2 regions of the Paenibacillus sp. FSL R10-2771 genome follow, and region 2 is predicted to be linked to the other one. Evidence: predicted binding sites of a transcription regulator. Region 2 holds the regulator's gene; the other holds the start of a gene.

The links. The regulator LexA, encoded in region 2, represses DNA repair genes until DNA is damaged. The targets are predictions, from matches to a motif close to CGAACATATGTTCG.
Region 1: NSU14_RS05285 (ImmA/IrrE family metallo-endopeptidase) is a predicted target of LexA. The motif match lies at 6,204-6,217, and genes of this name have one in related genera.

Annotation. Positions count from the first base shown of each region.
Region 1 covers NZ_JBBOBM010000001.1:1,234,432-1,242,066, reverse strand. The annotation lists gene NSU14_RS05335 (M15 family metallopeptidase) at 1-661, opposite strand, end outside; gene NSU14_RS05330 (hypothetical protein) at 913-1,074, shown strand; gene NSU14_RS05325 (YolD-like family protein) at 1,111-1,446, opposite strand; gene NSU14_RS05320 (hypothetical protein) at 1,691-2,311, opposite strand; gene NSU14_RS05315 (zinc ribbon domain-containing protein) at 2,510-3,007, shown strand; gene NSU14_RS05310 (glycosyl hydrolase) at 3,023-4,498, opposite strand; gene NSU14_RS05305 (NucA/NucB deoxyribonuclease domain-containing protein) at 4,726-5,166, shown strand; gene NSU14_RS05300 (hypothetical protein) at 5,406-5,543, shown strand; gene NSU14_RS05295 (hypothetical protein) at 5,592-5,747, opposite strand; gene NSU14_RS05290 (YjfB family protein) at 5,917-6,093, shown strand; gene NSU14_RS05285 (ImmA/IrrE family metallo-endopeptidase) at 6,237-6,779, shown strand; gene NSU14_RS05280 (hypothetical protein) at 6,867-7,031, shown strand; gene NSU14_RS05275 (hypothetical protein) at 7,374-7,532, shown strand; gene NSU14_RS05270 (hypothetical protein) at 7,529-7,635, opposite strand, start outside.
Region 2 covers NZ_JBBOBM010000001.1:2,820,528-2,828,162, forward strand. The annotation lists gene NSU14_RS12260 (hypothetical protein) at 46-390, opposite strand; gene NSU14_RS12265 (hypothetical protein) at 1,529-1,705, shown strand; gene NSU14_RS12270 (hypothetical protein) at 1,721-2,080, shown strand; gene NSU14_RS12275 (hypothetical protein) at 2,185-2,409, shown strand; gene NSU14_RS12280 (hypothetical protein) at 2,463-2,648, shown strand; gene NSU14_RS12285 (hypothetical protein) at 2,729-2,950, shown strand; gene NSU14_RS12290 (hypothetical protein) at 3,139-3,696, shown strand; gene NSU14_RS12295 (L,D-transpeptidase) at 3,783-4,121, opposite strand; gene lexA (transcriptional repressor LexA) at 4,258-4,884, opposite strand; gene NSU14_RS12305 (LysM peptidoglycan-binding domain-containing protein) at 5,081-5,494, shown strand; gene NSU14_RS12310 (DUF896 domain-containing protein) at 5,605-5,814, shown strand; gene NSU14_RS12315 (hypothetical protein) at 5,862-6,389, shown strand; gene NSU14_RS12320 (HAD family hydrolase) at 6,424-7,209, shown strand; gene NSU14_RS12325 (FixH family protein) at 7,436-7,635, shown strand, end outside.

The sequences.
Region 1 (7,635 bases), 1.6 Mb from region 2:
TGCTGAGCGCATCATAGGTCACTTTGGCTCCAAGCGCTTCGGCAATGGCGCGTACCGGAGCATACGTGGTGACGCTGTCCAGCACGCCGGTCGTGAGCTTCTGTCCGTTCAATGTGATATTTACTTTAACCTCGGTATTCACCTCTGGGTCACCTCCGTTAATCCGGCTTAATGCGTCCTTCACCTGCTGAACGGTGGGGTGCTTACCGGCCCGGAGCTCAGCAGTGGTTAGTCCGAAGGTCATCTGCAGATGAGAGTAGTCCTTGAAGGAACTCCAGTCCCCGCCCCACTCGAAACCGAGCTTCTTCGCCTCCTGTGCAACCTCCTGCCAGTCCGCTACCTTATCCCCGTCTCCGTCACGCTTCATATCCCAGGATACGCTTTTGCCATCCGGCAGCAGCAGTGCGTAATCAATTGCCAGGCCGTAATTGTGATAGCTGTTCCCGCCCTTGGCATTGGTTACAATAGCGCCTTTCTTCGTTCTTCCCTGCGCGTATAGCGCATTCTGCTCGGCAATGGTGCGCATTCCCTGGGTAATGAGGATCGGAATCCCTCTGGCATAACTCCGCCGGATGAGCTCTGTAGCACCCGCCAGCAGCACCGGATGCAGATTGCCCAGCCACCCTGCCGACTTACTCTTCACTTGATCCAAAGTCAGCATATACTCACCCCCTGGTATAGTAAATGCCCGCTTGTACAATGTTGCATGTACACTTTCACCCCTGCATCCGCCCAAGTTTGCCAGGTTCCCTGAAGCATACGAAATAAGCCCCCAGGCATTCCTGAGGGCTTTAATGAGGCTTGATCCAGCTTAGCGTAAACAGGAGCCAACAAGGATGAATTGCTGCACCACAGGCCACACTAACATGGAGTACCGTTAATCCTTAATCCCGCATGGAAAGGTGGACAACCATGGATATTCACAGTGACAGCTATAAGGTGGCCGCGCTTAGCGATCAGGAAGATGTTGTTGAGGTGATCCGCGAGGCCGAGTCGGCCATCGCCCGGATGACCGGGAATCCCGGAGTCACGCTGATTGCTTATGAAAAGACGGAAGCCGCCGGGAGAAATTAACCGCTCCGTCCGCTCCGGCCAGCTTCGCCTGCACCCTCAGACGATATAGGCGTCCACAATATCATCCACGTTCAGCCACTTCCATTCCTCCGCCCACTGCAGCTTGATTTCGCGCGAGTGGGTGTGAATGGAGGTTACAAATCCGCTAAGCAGCTTGTGCTCAAGAGGGTCAAACAACACTACCGTTACCCGTACATGACTCCGCAGCGACAAAGCCAGCGTATGCTCAATCTCCTCCAGCTTGTGCTCATCCGGAACCGGCCTGACGCTCTGCCACGTCTCCCGTTCACCTCTACTGATTACGCGCATCTGCTCCGGCAGTACTGTCCGGTTGCTGTCCCACAGGTTATTGCCCTCCAGCTTTTTGCCCATTGCCGCTCCCCCAATCTATGGTCTGTATACAATACCGCAATACGTTGTCCGCTCATATACCGAACGTATGTTTGTATTATATCCGTGATCCGGCTTTTTAAGCAAGCAGAAATATATGTAAGCACCAAGACCTGGAAGGAACCATACCGGACTCCGCCGGCACAACAAAATAACCCCACAGCAGTGGGGCTAGCTTGAATTCATTCTGGTAATTACTCAGGCACTAAACGGGGATGAATACTTTTTAATTGGCCGTGTTTCCTGCCGTGCTCTCTGTCGTTGCAGCTCCCGTATCCGTCTTCGCAGCCGCGTCCGCTTCTGACGGGTCCACAATTAGACCTTCTGTGCTCTCTTCCGGGTCAATCAGTCCGGCGGCCGCTCTGGCTTCATTCAGCTTGGAGATGCCGTACAGCATCGCTACATCCGCCTGCTGGTTCATTGCATTGAATTCCTCGGCAGTTACATCGGGAGAAACCGCGCTTTTGGAGGCCTGCTCTTTAATGGAATAGGCACTTTTAAAAGCAATAATTGAATCTCTGAGCAGCGTCTGGATCGTGTCCGGCAGGCTCTTGGAAATCTTCACGTCACTCACCTGATCGGCAATATCGGAGGCTGTATCCTGGAACTCGTCCACGGCCTTCTGCAGCTCCTTCTCGGTCGCCTCTCCGGTTGAATAAGAAGTTAAGGTGGTGTTGAAATTTTCCAGCGAGGATTTACCCATTTCATCGAATTTTGACATTTCATTGTAAAAGCTCTGAACTGTATCCTGCACTACTTCCTGCGAAGCAGGTTCTGCGCTGTCATTGCTGCAGGCACTTAGGACTACAACCATCATAAGTAATCCTGCAAATAAAAATCGTCTCATATTTATATCCCTCCACTTAACAGAATAATATCGAATTTTGTTAAGTGCAAATGAAATTAATGTAAAATCGGCCGGGATGAAACATTTTCCTGAGATAAAGCGTATTCACAGAAAGAAACACAAGAAGAACCCGGTACTGACTGGGAATTCTTGTTATACTATAATCAAATTATCCGTTATACGAGAGGAAGATATCTTATGCCTTATTGCACAGCCTGTGGTGCGGAATATAAGCAAGGTGCCAAATTCTGCGGAGAATGCGGAGCAGGTACAGAGGATAATAACGCTCCGGCAGCAGCACGCCGTCCGGCGGCAGGCCGGGTCTCCGGAACAAGCACAGAAACCGAGCTGTGGCAGGGTAAGCCTGCGGGCATATCCGACCGGCTCAAGGGGCTTATTGGACTCAATACCACCAGATACACGATTACAACCCAGCGGATTATGGTGAAGAGCGGACTGATCGGCAAGGATGTCGAAGAAATCGAGCTGCTGCGGGTCAATGATTTTTCCGTCACGCAGTCGATTCCCGACCGTATATTAGGCATTGGAACGCTTACGATCCTCTCGGATGACGCCTCGTCGCCGCAGCTTCCTTTCCGCAAAATCCGCAAGGTTCAGACCGTAAAAGACGTGCTGCGACAAGCCGTCCGCAACGAAAAAGTCGCCAACAACATCAGCTACCGCGAACAAATCTGACCTAAGACCTTACTGTTAAGGAAGATACAAAGCCCCTGCCGGAATTACGCCTTTGACCTGGCTGGGGCTCTCCCACATCAGCACGGCCCGCGCATCCCCCTGGTTCTCGTAATACTCCACCTTCAGCTCATGCAGCTTACCCGCAATCAGCTTCACACTGCCTTGCCGTTCCTGCCCGCTCTGCTTCATCCAGCTGTCAATAATCAGCTTGCCGTCGATCCACACCCGGATGCCATCATCCGAAGAAGTATAGATGGTGTAAGTCTCACTGTACACCGCACTTAGCCTGCCGCTCCATCTTACCGAGAACAAATCTGCACCAATAGCCGGATCAGGGGCTGCCTGTCTCCAGATGAAGTTGATGTGGGCATCCGTCCGGGTGAGGGCGGGCGTACCGCTGAGCGTAATGTTATTATAGTACTGGCCATACAAGCCCGGCTTAGGAATACCGCCCGGTGATGGATCCATTGCTGCCGCCTTTGCTGCATATTCGTCTCTCGTGAACACGAAATTATCCTTCATAAAAGCTTTGATCACCGCATCACTGTTCTTCTCATACAGCAGCTTGCCCCAGGTCATCTGGTAGCTCCATTTGTTCTGGGAACCAGCCAGCTGGGCTGCCGGAGGAAGCTCCCCATTCTCGCCAATGGCGATCAGCTTGCCGCGCCCCAGATCCCAGAGGCTGTCATGATGGCTCCCCTTGAAGTCCGCGTCATAGATATCCAGTGCCAGCACATCTACTCTTCCGCTGCCCGGGTAATATTTCGCAGGTTCGTCACACCACTGATTCTTCGCATTCGGACTCCACACCCACAGCAGATTATGCAGCTTGTGATATACGGTATACCGCTCGAACATAATCTCCCAGAGGGTGCTGAAGGAAGACTTCTGCCCCCACCAGAACCAGCCGCCGTTCATCTCATGGTAAGGTCTCCAGAGCACAGGTACACCAGCATCCTTCAGCTTTTTGAGATACACGGCTACTTTGTCCAGCTCTGCAATCATTGCTGTGTATTGGACGGTTCCCGGAGTAATATATTTGTTGAAATCTGCTTCGCTGAGGCTCATCGAGACATTCGCCCAGGCCGGAGCGGTTCCCGGCAGATTGGCATGATAGCTCATCGTCACGATTCCCCCGGCATGATGCCAGCGGACTGCACTGTCTGTGACGGCCTGCCGCTGGCTGCTGATTTGCTGCTCCGTCTGGTTGCTGATGGCACCCATTTCATAGCCGTGAAGTCCCGCATAGCTCCCGCCGGTATTCTTCAGCTTCACGCTGAATTCATCCGGGCTCTCCAGATAATCATGCTGTCCGCTGATCACGCCTTGCCCCTGCAGCCAGTATAAGGTGTTCAGCAATTTACGCGCTGGCAGGGCCAGCTCCGCATCCGCAGGACTCATCAGCACACTGCGGAAGGCGGCCTGCCATTGTACATCCCCTACCAGCCGTGACGCGGAATCCAGCAGATCTCTGAGTACACGCTGTTCCACTTTATCCACCATCCTTTTCCATCTGTTTGTACATTTTATGGCGAATTATGTAACATCAGAACGGCGGATAGACAAGAATTACGTCTGTTCCAATCCCGCAGTCATACGCTATACTATTGTGAGCGTAGGCTTCCTGCGCCCACAATACTTAAGCGTATGCTTCCGAAGCGAGTTTTGCCGGAGCTTATCATTGGAAGCTATGCTAACAAAACTTTTAAGGAGCAGATATGAAAGCCAAAAAATTCATCACCAGTCTTATTATTGTTGTTCTGCTCAGCCTGGCTGCTTACTACTTCGGGGAGAATGGTCAGCTTCCGTCCCAGACGCCGTCTTCTGGCCAGTCAGAGGTTGTACGGCTGGAATTCCCGTCTGACCGTTATCCGGAGACCGCCAGACATATTCAGGAAGCGATTGAGAACGGGGAGTCCCCCATCTGCACGATTGACCGGAATGAAGCCGAAGACAACCGTAAGGAATCCCTGAAGGGCGTACCCACCAAAAAAGGTTATGACCGCGACGAATGGCCGATGGCGATGTGTGCGGAAGGTGGAGCCGGCGCTGATATTGAATACATAACTCCCAGCGATAACCGCGGAGCTGGAAGCTGGGTCGGCAATCAGCTGGAGGACTTCGCAGACGGTACCCGCGTAGAGTTCATGTTCAAATAGGCAGAATGCCTGAATGCTCCGGCTACCGCTACCGCAAATGATTGCTGATAAGAAACAGATCGCATATTAGCCGCTCTCCTCTCCGTCATATAAGGACATTTGCATGCCTGTTATGCGAACGACAGTTCTTTATGCAATTTCACCCAAATAAAGCGTAAAATAGGGTGGGATATTATTCCATAGACGGAGAGCCGGGAGTGTTCTATATCTGTTATCGGGGGAAAAGGCTGTACGGCCCTATGTCCGAGGCTGAAGCCTTACAGGAATGGTTTGCACTTGCAGGTACAGTCAAGGAGTTGTATATCATTGAAACGGATGAGCATACAGGCAGAATCAAACGCCAGATCGGTCCGGCGGCACGCAAAAAAAAGAAATAGCCCCATCCGGCCTCAGGCCAGACAGGGCAGCACTTGTTCAATGCGGTTCTAGAACAAACAGGCTTTAGTGATAATAACCAGCAGAATGAACAGAACCAGAATCGCACCAGTCGAAGTCCAAGGGCTTACAACCGGAACAATCGGAGGACCCTGATTAACTCCACCGACGTTATTTCCACAACCGCAACCATACTCTGCTCCCATAATTTAATTCCTCCTCTTGAATATTGAATACAGCACAGAATATGTGGAAATCTAACCGGTGGCATGGGCCAATTGGCAAAGAAATGCCATTCACCTAACGGCCAAGCCCTATTCGGTCGATATAAAAGGTGGATGCGCTGCTTCAAAAAATCTTGGAGGAGGAACACAAATGGATATTGCTGCACTATCGGTTGTCATGAACCAGTCGTCTTTATTGCAGGCTGCGGGATTACAGGTCATGAGTATTGCCAAAGATCAGGCACAGACGGATGCCCAGAATATGGTCCAGATGCTGAGTCAGGGCGCACACCCCACCTTGGGAAAAACACTTGATATTCGCGCCTGATTGCTTTATGCTTACATACATAGGAACACCCGTTCCATATCCATTCAGCTGCTGACTATTGAGTGTGCTGATTGCTTAGCCCTTCAGGGCTTTTCTTTTGACCTTTAATACGAACATACGATCTTATATTGAGGTGATTGATTATGCAATCCTATTATCAGATGACTGCGTTGGAGAAATGGACAGAGGATTTATATCAGCGCATCGGTGTCCGCCAGCCGTCCGACATATCCATTGAATACATAGCCGAGCGGCTGAATATCTGGATTCATTATCTGGATGTCCGTAGCAAGAGCATTGAGGCCAGCGCTGGAATGTACAGTATGTTTATCGACAACAGGCTTCCTCCCGAACTGCAGCGGCTGGAGTTCCTCCATGAGCTGTGTCATCTGCTCCGCCATGCCGGCAAGCATACTCTGATGCCTGAACAGTTCACGCAGGCGCAGGAGGATGAATCGGAACGGTTTATTCTCTATGCCGCCATGCCCTATTCCATGATTTCTGCACGGACACTGCCTGAACTGCGTGAGGATGCCGTGGCTGAGCTTGCCAGTACCTTCCAGGTTCCTGTGGAGCTGGCTCTGCAGCGAATTGACCAGATCCAGCGGCGGATTTTCCAGGGGCAATTGATGGCCGTAATGGAAAGAAACGAAGACAGAAAATTAATCCATAGACATATTCGCTAAGCGCTGCGGGGATAATACCGGCATAGACATTAGAACAACAGATGTACCTCTATGCATGGTTACATTTCAACCGTAAAGGGGAGCGACATGGAAGCCATAAAAGTCATTCAATTATTGCTGACCCATCCGGATTACAGCGTAGATGCAGTTCATCCCGAAATTCCGGATTTTGTCGGCATTGAGACCATTGAAGTGGACCACGAAACGCAGACCTTCTCCATCTTACTGCAGGAACCCAAGGAGTACGATTAAACCTCCGTGAAGAATAATCAGCATATAGAGAGCTAGCTCAGTCCATAACCTTTCACCCTATAAAAAAGTGACCCCGCCAATATCCGGCAGGGTCTAAGGTTTCTATCAGGGGGTATGTATACACTATACTCACTGTTGCTTAAACCAACCTTAAATCAGGCTGAGCAGGTTCTGATTATGGGCAAAGGGTCAGGGGACTGCAATTTTCAGTTTTCTCTTGTGCTACCATATTGTACAATAATGGGAGTAACTGCAATTTATTATCCCCGCGGACGGAGTGATTCTATCACTATCAGGACAATCAAGAAATGGATCGTAGCCGCTCTAGTCTTTCTAAGCCTATTGAGTATTCTTTACTATTTACTATCCAAGGTCGTATTCGAATACATAACGTTCTCAGATCCCTATAATAATATCTTTCAAATGATCGCAATGGGCATCATGCTTATTGTAGCGCTGGTCTGCACTTCTCTGCTGATTAATGACAAGAATAACGACTAGCCGCTGCTGACAAACTGGATAATCCCGATACCCGCCATTGCCAGGGAGATTCCGAGTATTACCGCAAGCATGATCCAGACTACCTTTTTGGTGGACTGCGGGG
Region 2 (7,635 bases):
TCGGTTTGGATGACAGAATTATCATTTCTTGAGCATCGTCAAGACTTAGTTAACTAAGATAATATAATAAAATGTAATACCATTCCCAAAGTCAGCTGCGACTGTACTGGTTCCAGGATGTAAGGCAGTAAACTGTCCTTCAGCCGGTATTATTTCAATGGATCCGTCATAATTAATATACCAAAAATTATAGCCAGTCAACCATATAGTTTCGCCTACTTGCATTCTAACAATAGCCTGAGTCTCGTCAATTGGTTTTATTACAGCATTTGGAGAAATTGAAGTTGAAGAGCTAAGAGTAGAAGATGGAGCTTCAGCAGCAAATGATGTCGATCCTACCGTAAAACATGCGGCAATAGTTAAAAGTCCAATAAGCAATTTCCTTTTCATAAATAGATAATCCTCCCAAAAAAGTATTTAGTTACATGAAAAACAATACCCCTCATGGATAATAATGTATATGAGTAGTAAGGATGATTTGAAATGCGGTATTATGTAAGAATGTATATAAATAAGTCGAAAAATAATAAAATGTATTAAAATGGTTGTAATTGCCTAGGACTAAATGATCGGAGCTTGAAGCGGAATGAAAATAACTTAAGAGCATTATTTGAAAAATAGAAAAGGCATTGTGCTAATAATCGTAGGATTAATTGTTGCGGGAACAGCGCAGATTAAGCTGGAGAAAAGAGATAATAAAAAAAGAACCTTTAAAAGGTCCTTAGCGGGAAATCTCAGACAACTGTTTGGTATGGGCCTCTAACAACTCGACGACAATCATTTGCCCCGTGACGCCAAAATTCCTTAAGCAACGCAATTCAGCCAATGAAGCTTTCATCAAATCACCCACGGTGATGTAATTGCTATCATATAACGAATTAAGAATACGAGAAATGCTTTTAGGGTTTCTGGTCGATCTCTGTCTTAAGGTGTGAATAGGTCGTGGATATAGTCTACGGTCAATTTCAATGTAAGACATGAGGGGAAGAGTATCTCTAGTGGACAATCTTGTGATGTCTCCCTTCATATATCTGGTAATTATTATAAATATATGAGAATATATTTCAATCCTTTTTTTACAAAATACACATAAAATACAAAATTTTCATTTAGGATAATAGATATTTAATAGAGCTATTGAATTAAAGCGACTCACCGGACTAATGGCTGACGGGTTATTTTATCTACATCCCAATGGTTAGCCGGATGGTTTATTTTACATAATGTACCATGTCCTATATACTAGATCATATACACACTAAAGGAACCCTTTGCAGGTGCTTACCCTGAGAATCACTTTTATGACTAAGGATAGGCTGAAGTGAAGCATGTGTTTAGAGGGTTTGGGCTTGGGGACTATTGCTGTTACAGCTGATACTGGCCGTGGTTGTTGCGGTGCCGGTATTTCCTTTTTAATAAATAAGATACATAGGGGTATGAAATGAGAAATAAATATGTAAGTATTATTGCAATGATCCTATTATTAACGCTAATTTGTTCTCAGGCTGGAGCTGCAGAAGGAACTGGCATGTCAACTGAAACCAGGGAACGGATTATAGAGCAATATGGGCTGGATTCACCGGTAGCAGGTAGTCCGGACTGGAGCGGAATGGATGTGGGGATAAGCGGGCCGGTTGATGTACTGGTTATAATCTGCAGGTTTATTGTGAGTCCGTTAGTGTTCACGATTCAAGAAATATTATAGCTGGAGGGAATAAACATGAACCCACGATATGATGCTCCGCAGCCTGAACCCAGAGCCCGCAAGAAAACAGCGGCGAAACTGTCTTTCGTAATTATAGTAGTACTGGTTTTACTAGCAGTCATGAATCCGGGCAAAGAGGACTTTGGAGAATACGCGGTGAATCATCTGGAGGAAACACTGGGGGGAGGGCTAGCTGGAGGAATTACCAGTATGGTCGCTCAGCCTATGGTCGAATCGTTTACAATCCGGGAAAATCACATTCTGTTCTCCACCTTCAGCATACCTGATATTCAAGACGGTAAGACATTTATCGGTGATATTAAGGCAAAGCGCAAATACCTCGGGCTGTTTAAGATCATTTTCATCAAACTCTAAGCTCTAAATAGGGTATACATTTTGTTCCAGAACCCGGTATAATTGAACTGATTTGTGTGCTCTATGAATCCTTATCATTCTTGCGTGTGCACTAAGGAGGAAAGATGTTGAATACTGCGTATAAAGTTCTTTCAAGTGATGCTGATATATTCGCGGCGGCACTTGCCCAGGTGAAGGTCTATGTCGTTCAGCTGATCGAGGGTAAACCGCATGTTATAGCTGATTACGCCGGACCTGTACAGAAATGGACGCCGGAGTATGTATTGCTGGCCGGAATGACCTATAGACGTGACGAATTTGAGTTCCGGGTAAGGCTGCCCAAGAAGTAAAAGCAGGTAAACGCTTCGGGGTAACGAATTAGAAGCTGAGGAGGTGGTCGCAAGTGAGTAAAGTTATTTTTGAGCTTCAGTATGTGAATGGGCAAATTGAAGAGCTAGAATCTGTGTTTGAATCGGCGGCAGAAGCCAGAACCTATCTGACATCCGGTGGTTTGACAGGCTGGATTCCAGCAGGAGGCAAGTATCTTAATCCTGTAAATATTATCTCCATCAAAGTCAAAGAAAGCTAATTATAATATTACTGCCAAATCACACAGTCTCCGAAGCCAATCTTTGCATTTCTTATACTATAAAACGTAAAAGAGGTGTAATGATGACGCAAAGAGAACGAAACAGAATCCGCAGAGCAATTAATGCTCTGCTCGCACAAAGAGCAATCCTGCTGGAAAGACTTGAGGAAATTAATGAGAACCTGCGCAGATTTCCAAGCGGTTCACGTGCCAGAAGAGAATTGCTGGCTGCCAGAGCATCCATCCGTGAAGCAATTCGTTTAAATACTATTGCTATCCGGTTGTTGCGCAGCGTGTTGTAGTCAGTAGGCAAAGGATATGAATCCACTCAAAGACATCCTTGCGGATGTCTTTTTGGCGTGCGATTGAGACTGTGGGAGGCTCAGAGTATAATTAATCGATGAAGAGTATGAGGCTTGAGGAACAGCTACATATCAGGATAACATGGTGAACAAGCTGCACAAGAGCTTGATACAGGAAGGTGTGAAGAATGGACGATCAATTACGCCAGCGTTTGGGACTGCCGGAAATACAGGATAGTACACTGTCTGTTAACGCAGATCCGGTGATGGAAGAAAGTTCAAAATGGGATGCAGCCGGATCCACCGTGCTGAATGTCTCCAGAGAAGATGTGGAGAAGGGACGGCTGGAGAGCTATTTGCGTGAATTTAAGAAATATGAGAAGAAGCGGCTACGGGGCAAAATCATAATTATATTCAATGGGTATGAGCAGGATCGCCGGGAAGTCTATCAGGTTCGGGAGATTACGAACTGGGTTGACCGTCTGCTCAAGAACGTGCCTCATCTGTTCTATTTCCTCAGCAGAGACAATTACGCGATGCGGATTGCGTTCTTTTGTCTGTCTGAGGTGGTGGGCCGCTCCGGGATGGAAGTGTCCATCACCAAAGAGCAGGGACGCAGGCTGATCGAGAAAGTTACCAAGAGTGCATTGGTCTACGCCAAAAAAAGCAAAGACTCACCTGCGGAACAGTGGAGTCTGGCTGAATATATTCTGGACGAGCTTGGTTATGAGCAAACTGTGCAATAATGCTGTGAAGAACCCCTTTGGTCAAAACCCGTCAGAGGGGTTCTTGTGTTCAATATAGAAATTTATAGGCGGCTGCATGACTGTAGCTACTCCCTGATGGTTACACGGGTGCCAATGGGAATGATAGCAGCCAACGCGACCACATCCTGGTTATACATGCGGATACAGCCGTGGGAGACCATGTGGCCGATGGAGGAAGGGTCATTGGTTCCGTGAATTCCATAATGTGGCTTGGACAGGCCCATCCAGAAGGCTCCGAACGGTCCGCCCGGGTTGGGCTGCTTGTTAATGATCGTGTACTCGCCTACCGGCGAGACGGTCAGCATCCGGCCAATGCCGACAGGAAATCCTCTGGTTACGGTGTCATTATCAAGCAGATAAAGCATGCGCTGTGAAAGGTCGACAATAATTCGATAGTTGGGCATGGGATCAGCACTCCTTTGTAACAGGATATGTGCGGATAGCTAAAGCGGTTCGGAGTTTGGGCAAGCGTAACAGGATCTAAAGAGGAAAAAGGCTGCTTCGCGTGATGCGGAGCAGCCTGATTATGGAGGAGAAAGATTAATGGATATCGCGGAATAATCCAATGACTCTGCCCAAAATAGTAACGCGGTTAAGGCGGAGAGGCTCGTAAGCCGGGTTCTCCGGCTGCAGCCGGATATGATCACGTTCTTTGTAAAAGGTCTTAACGGTTGCTTCATCTTCTTCAGTCATCGCAACAACGATGTCACCATTGTCAGCGGTTTGCTGTTGGCGGACAATAACATAATCGCCGTTCATAATACCGGCATCAACCATGCTGTCGCCGAGTACAGAAAGCATGAATACCTTGTTATCCCCTACGTAATGAGTAGGAAGCGGGAAGTAATCCTCAATATTCTCTGTAGCGGTAATAGGAACACCAGCAGTAACCTTGCCAATTACAGGGATACGGGTAACCGTCTGGACGAATTGATGTACATTCTCTGAATCTTCCTGGCCGAGCAGTTCAATTGCACGCGGCTTCGTAGGATCGCGCCGGATCAGGCCTTTCTTCTCAAGCCGGTCCAGATGACCGTGCACTGTAGAACTGGAGGCCAGGCCAACAGCTTCGCCAATTTCCCGAACGGACGGAGGATAACCCTTGCTGCGGACTTCGTTACGTATAAATTCCAGGATCGCCAGCTGGCGACTCGAAATCTTTGACATCGGAATCAACCCCATATACTATGTTTGGGAAAATTATAACATAGAACTGCCGTTCGTACAAACATAAGTTCTAAATTGTGAGAATTATAGCCTGAAAAATAAAGGGAACAGTTGTTCGAAAAAACTATTGATCAAAACACATGTTCGTGTTATATTATTTTCGAAAGTAAGAACAAGTGTTTGGAGGACGATATTTATGTTAAAATACAGTACCTACAATAGTATCTACAATGAGGATATCAAGGTGTCCGCTCCCGGTAATCCATTACCCCATAATCCATTGGCACAATTCAGAGACAAGACCCTTCGCCTGCTGTCTGTACTTACCTCAATATTCCGCCAGGTCAGCTTTATCAAGATATCTCTGATACTATTACTCACGATCTCCGGATTTACAGTAGTCGGTAATGTGTTCGCTGGTTCTGTCACTTTAATGAAGCCTGAGAAACGGATCGTAGTTGAACGCGGAGACACCTTGTGGAGCATTGCCCTCAAGAATAAACCGGATGATATGAGGACTGCTGTATATATAGAAGGAATCAAGAAGTCAAATGGTCTGAAGGACAGTGGAATTAAGGCAGGAGATATACTGTCCGTGCCGGTATATTAACCGGAAGAAGCATAATGGTGTTCGACTAAGAGAGCTTTCAGGGGGTAGACCTTGACAAGCTCTTTTTCTCATGGCAAAGTTAGAATGAATTTATAGGGGAGGGGAAAGTATTGAATATTGACGAATTGGTCGCACGCATCAATGAATTGGCACGCAAACATAAGGAAAGCGGCCTGAATGAGGAAGAATTGGCAGAACGCGCCAAACTCCGCGAGATTTATCTGGGCAATATCCGCAGCAATTTCCGGGCCCAGCTTGATACCATTGAGATTGTGGATAATCCGGAGCATGAAGAAGGCAACGACGGACGTAAAGCTTAGTCTGCGGCCTTTTCATAGATAATACAGGATGACTAGGGGGAACTAACATGGCCCGTTCTTGGGAAAGAATGGTTCAACGCAACACCAAGCAAATCAATCAGCAAAGAAAGAAGCAGGGAAAAGAGACGATTTATGCAACGAGCTCTAAAGCTGCTGCAAAGAGCACCGATATTTTCAAAGGCCGGAATATTGTATTCCCTGTCGTATTGCTGTTGCTTGGCATTATGTTCTGGGTAGTCGGTTCCATTGATGAAGCGAAAGGAAGCGGAATACTGGCTAACTGGCTGGGGGTAGTACTGTACTTCCTGCTTGCCGCGCTGCTATTCTTCCGCCGTCCGTTCCTTAAGGTGGAACGCGCCCGTCTGTCTACTATTAAATACAACCGTGAACGCTTTTTGCCAGCAGCTGAAATCGAGAAGATTACCTTGTCGCGCAGTGTAGTTACCATTAAGTATAAAGGCAAGCGCAAGCAGTGGATTTTCTCCAAGCTGATCAACCGGTATGATACCGCCGCTATGGCTGCACGCCTGGAACAATTCGGCAAGAACAACAACATTGAAGTAGTGCACGAATAGTAAGATAGACCAGCATAGGGAGTGGGAGAACGAAATGCCGATTACCGCCGTACTATTTGACCTTGACGATACACTGCTATGGGATGATCGAAGTGTGGAAGAAGCATTCCGCTACGCCTCTGAGGCTGCAGGGGATTCTGTTGATCCGCAGGAGCTTGAACAGGCGGTGCGCAGAGAAGCGCGTGCGCTTTATGAGTCTTACGAGACTTTTCCGTTCACGAAGCTGATCGGGATTAATCCTTTTGAGGCACTATGGGCTAACTTCACAGCTGGAGACCAGCCGGAATTCCGGCAGCTGGAACAGCTTGCTCCGGCCTACCGCACCGAATCCTGGCGCCGCGGCCTTGCCTCTCTTGGAGTGGACGATGAAGCGCTGGCGGAACGCCTCGCGGCCAAGTTCGCCGCTGAGCGCCGCAGCCGTCCTTATATATATGAAGAGACGCTTCAGGTGCTGGATGAGCTGCGCGGCAAGGTGAAGCTGCTGCTGTTGACGAATGGCTGTCCTGCACTTCAGCAGGAGAAGCTTGATGGTGTACCTGAGCTTATTCCGTATTTTGACCATATTGTCATTTCTGGAAGCTTCGGTAAAGGGAAACCGGACAAGACAATCTTCGAGCATGCCCTCGGACTGCTGGATATTACGCCTGAGCAGGGGGTCATGGTCGGAGATAAGCTTACGACTGATATTCTCGGAGGATTGGCCGCAGGTCTAACGACGGTCTGGATCAACCGGACGGCCAAGACTCCTGACCCGGACATTACTCCGGATTATCAGATCAGCCATCTTTCGGAGCTTCTGCCATTGGTACACTCCCTATAACTGAATTAGATGAAGCCGGTATCCTTATAGGATATTGGCTTTTTTGATATCCCTGCGAGGATTTGGACAAATGTAGTTCATGTATATGACTATTCTCATGTGATAGGGCGGTTAACGAAGCTTATTTCCGACAAGTTGAATAAAATGTGTATAATAAGGAAGAAAGCAATCTGACTTTCGTTGTTAACATGAAGATGAATCTATCGATGAACCGGGAGGGCTCCAGATGATTAAGCCAAAGATACTTAGAGGTCTCATTTGCATTGTCATGGGTATGACGCTTGCCGGCTGTTCAGGGAATAATGAAGAGGATATGTATATGCATGCAGCTGCTGATTCCTCAATGGTACCTATCAAGGTAGAGCTAAGCTGGAGTCCGGAGGAAATATCCGTTAACGACAAGGTGATTTTTAAAGCAGTCATTAG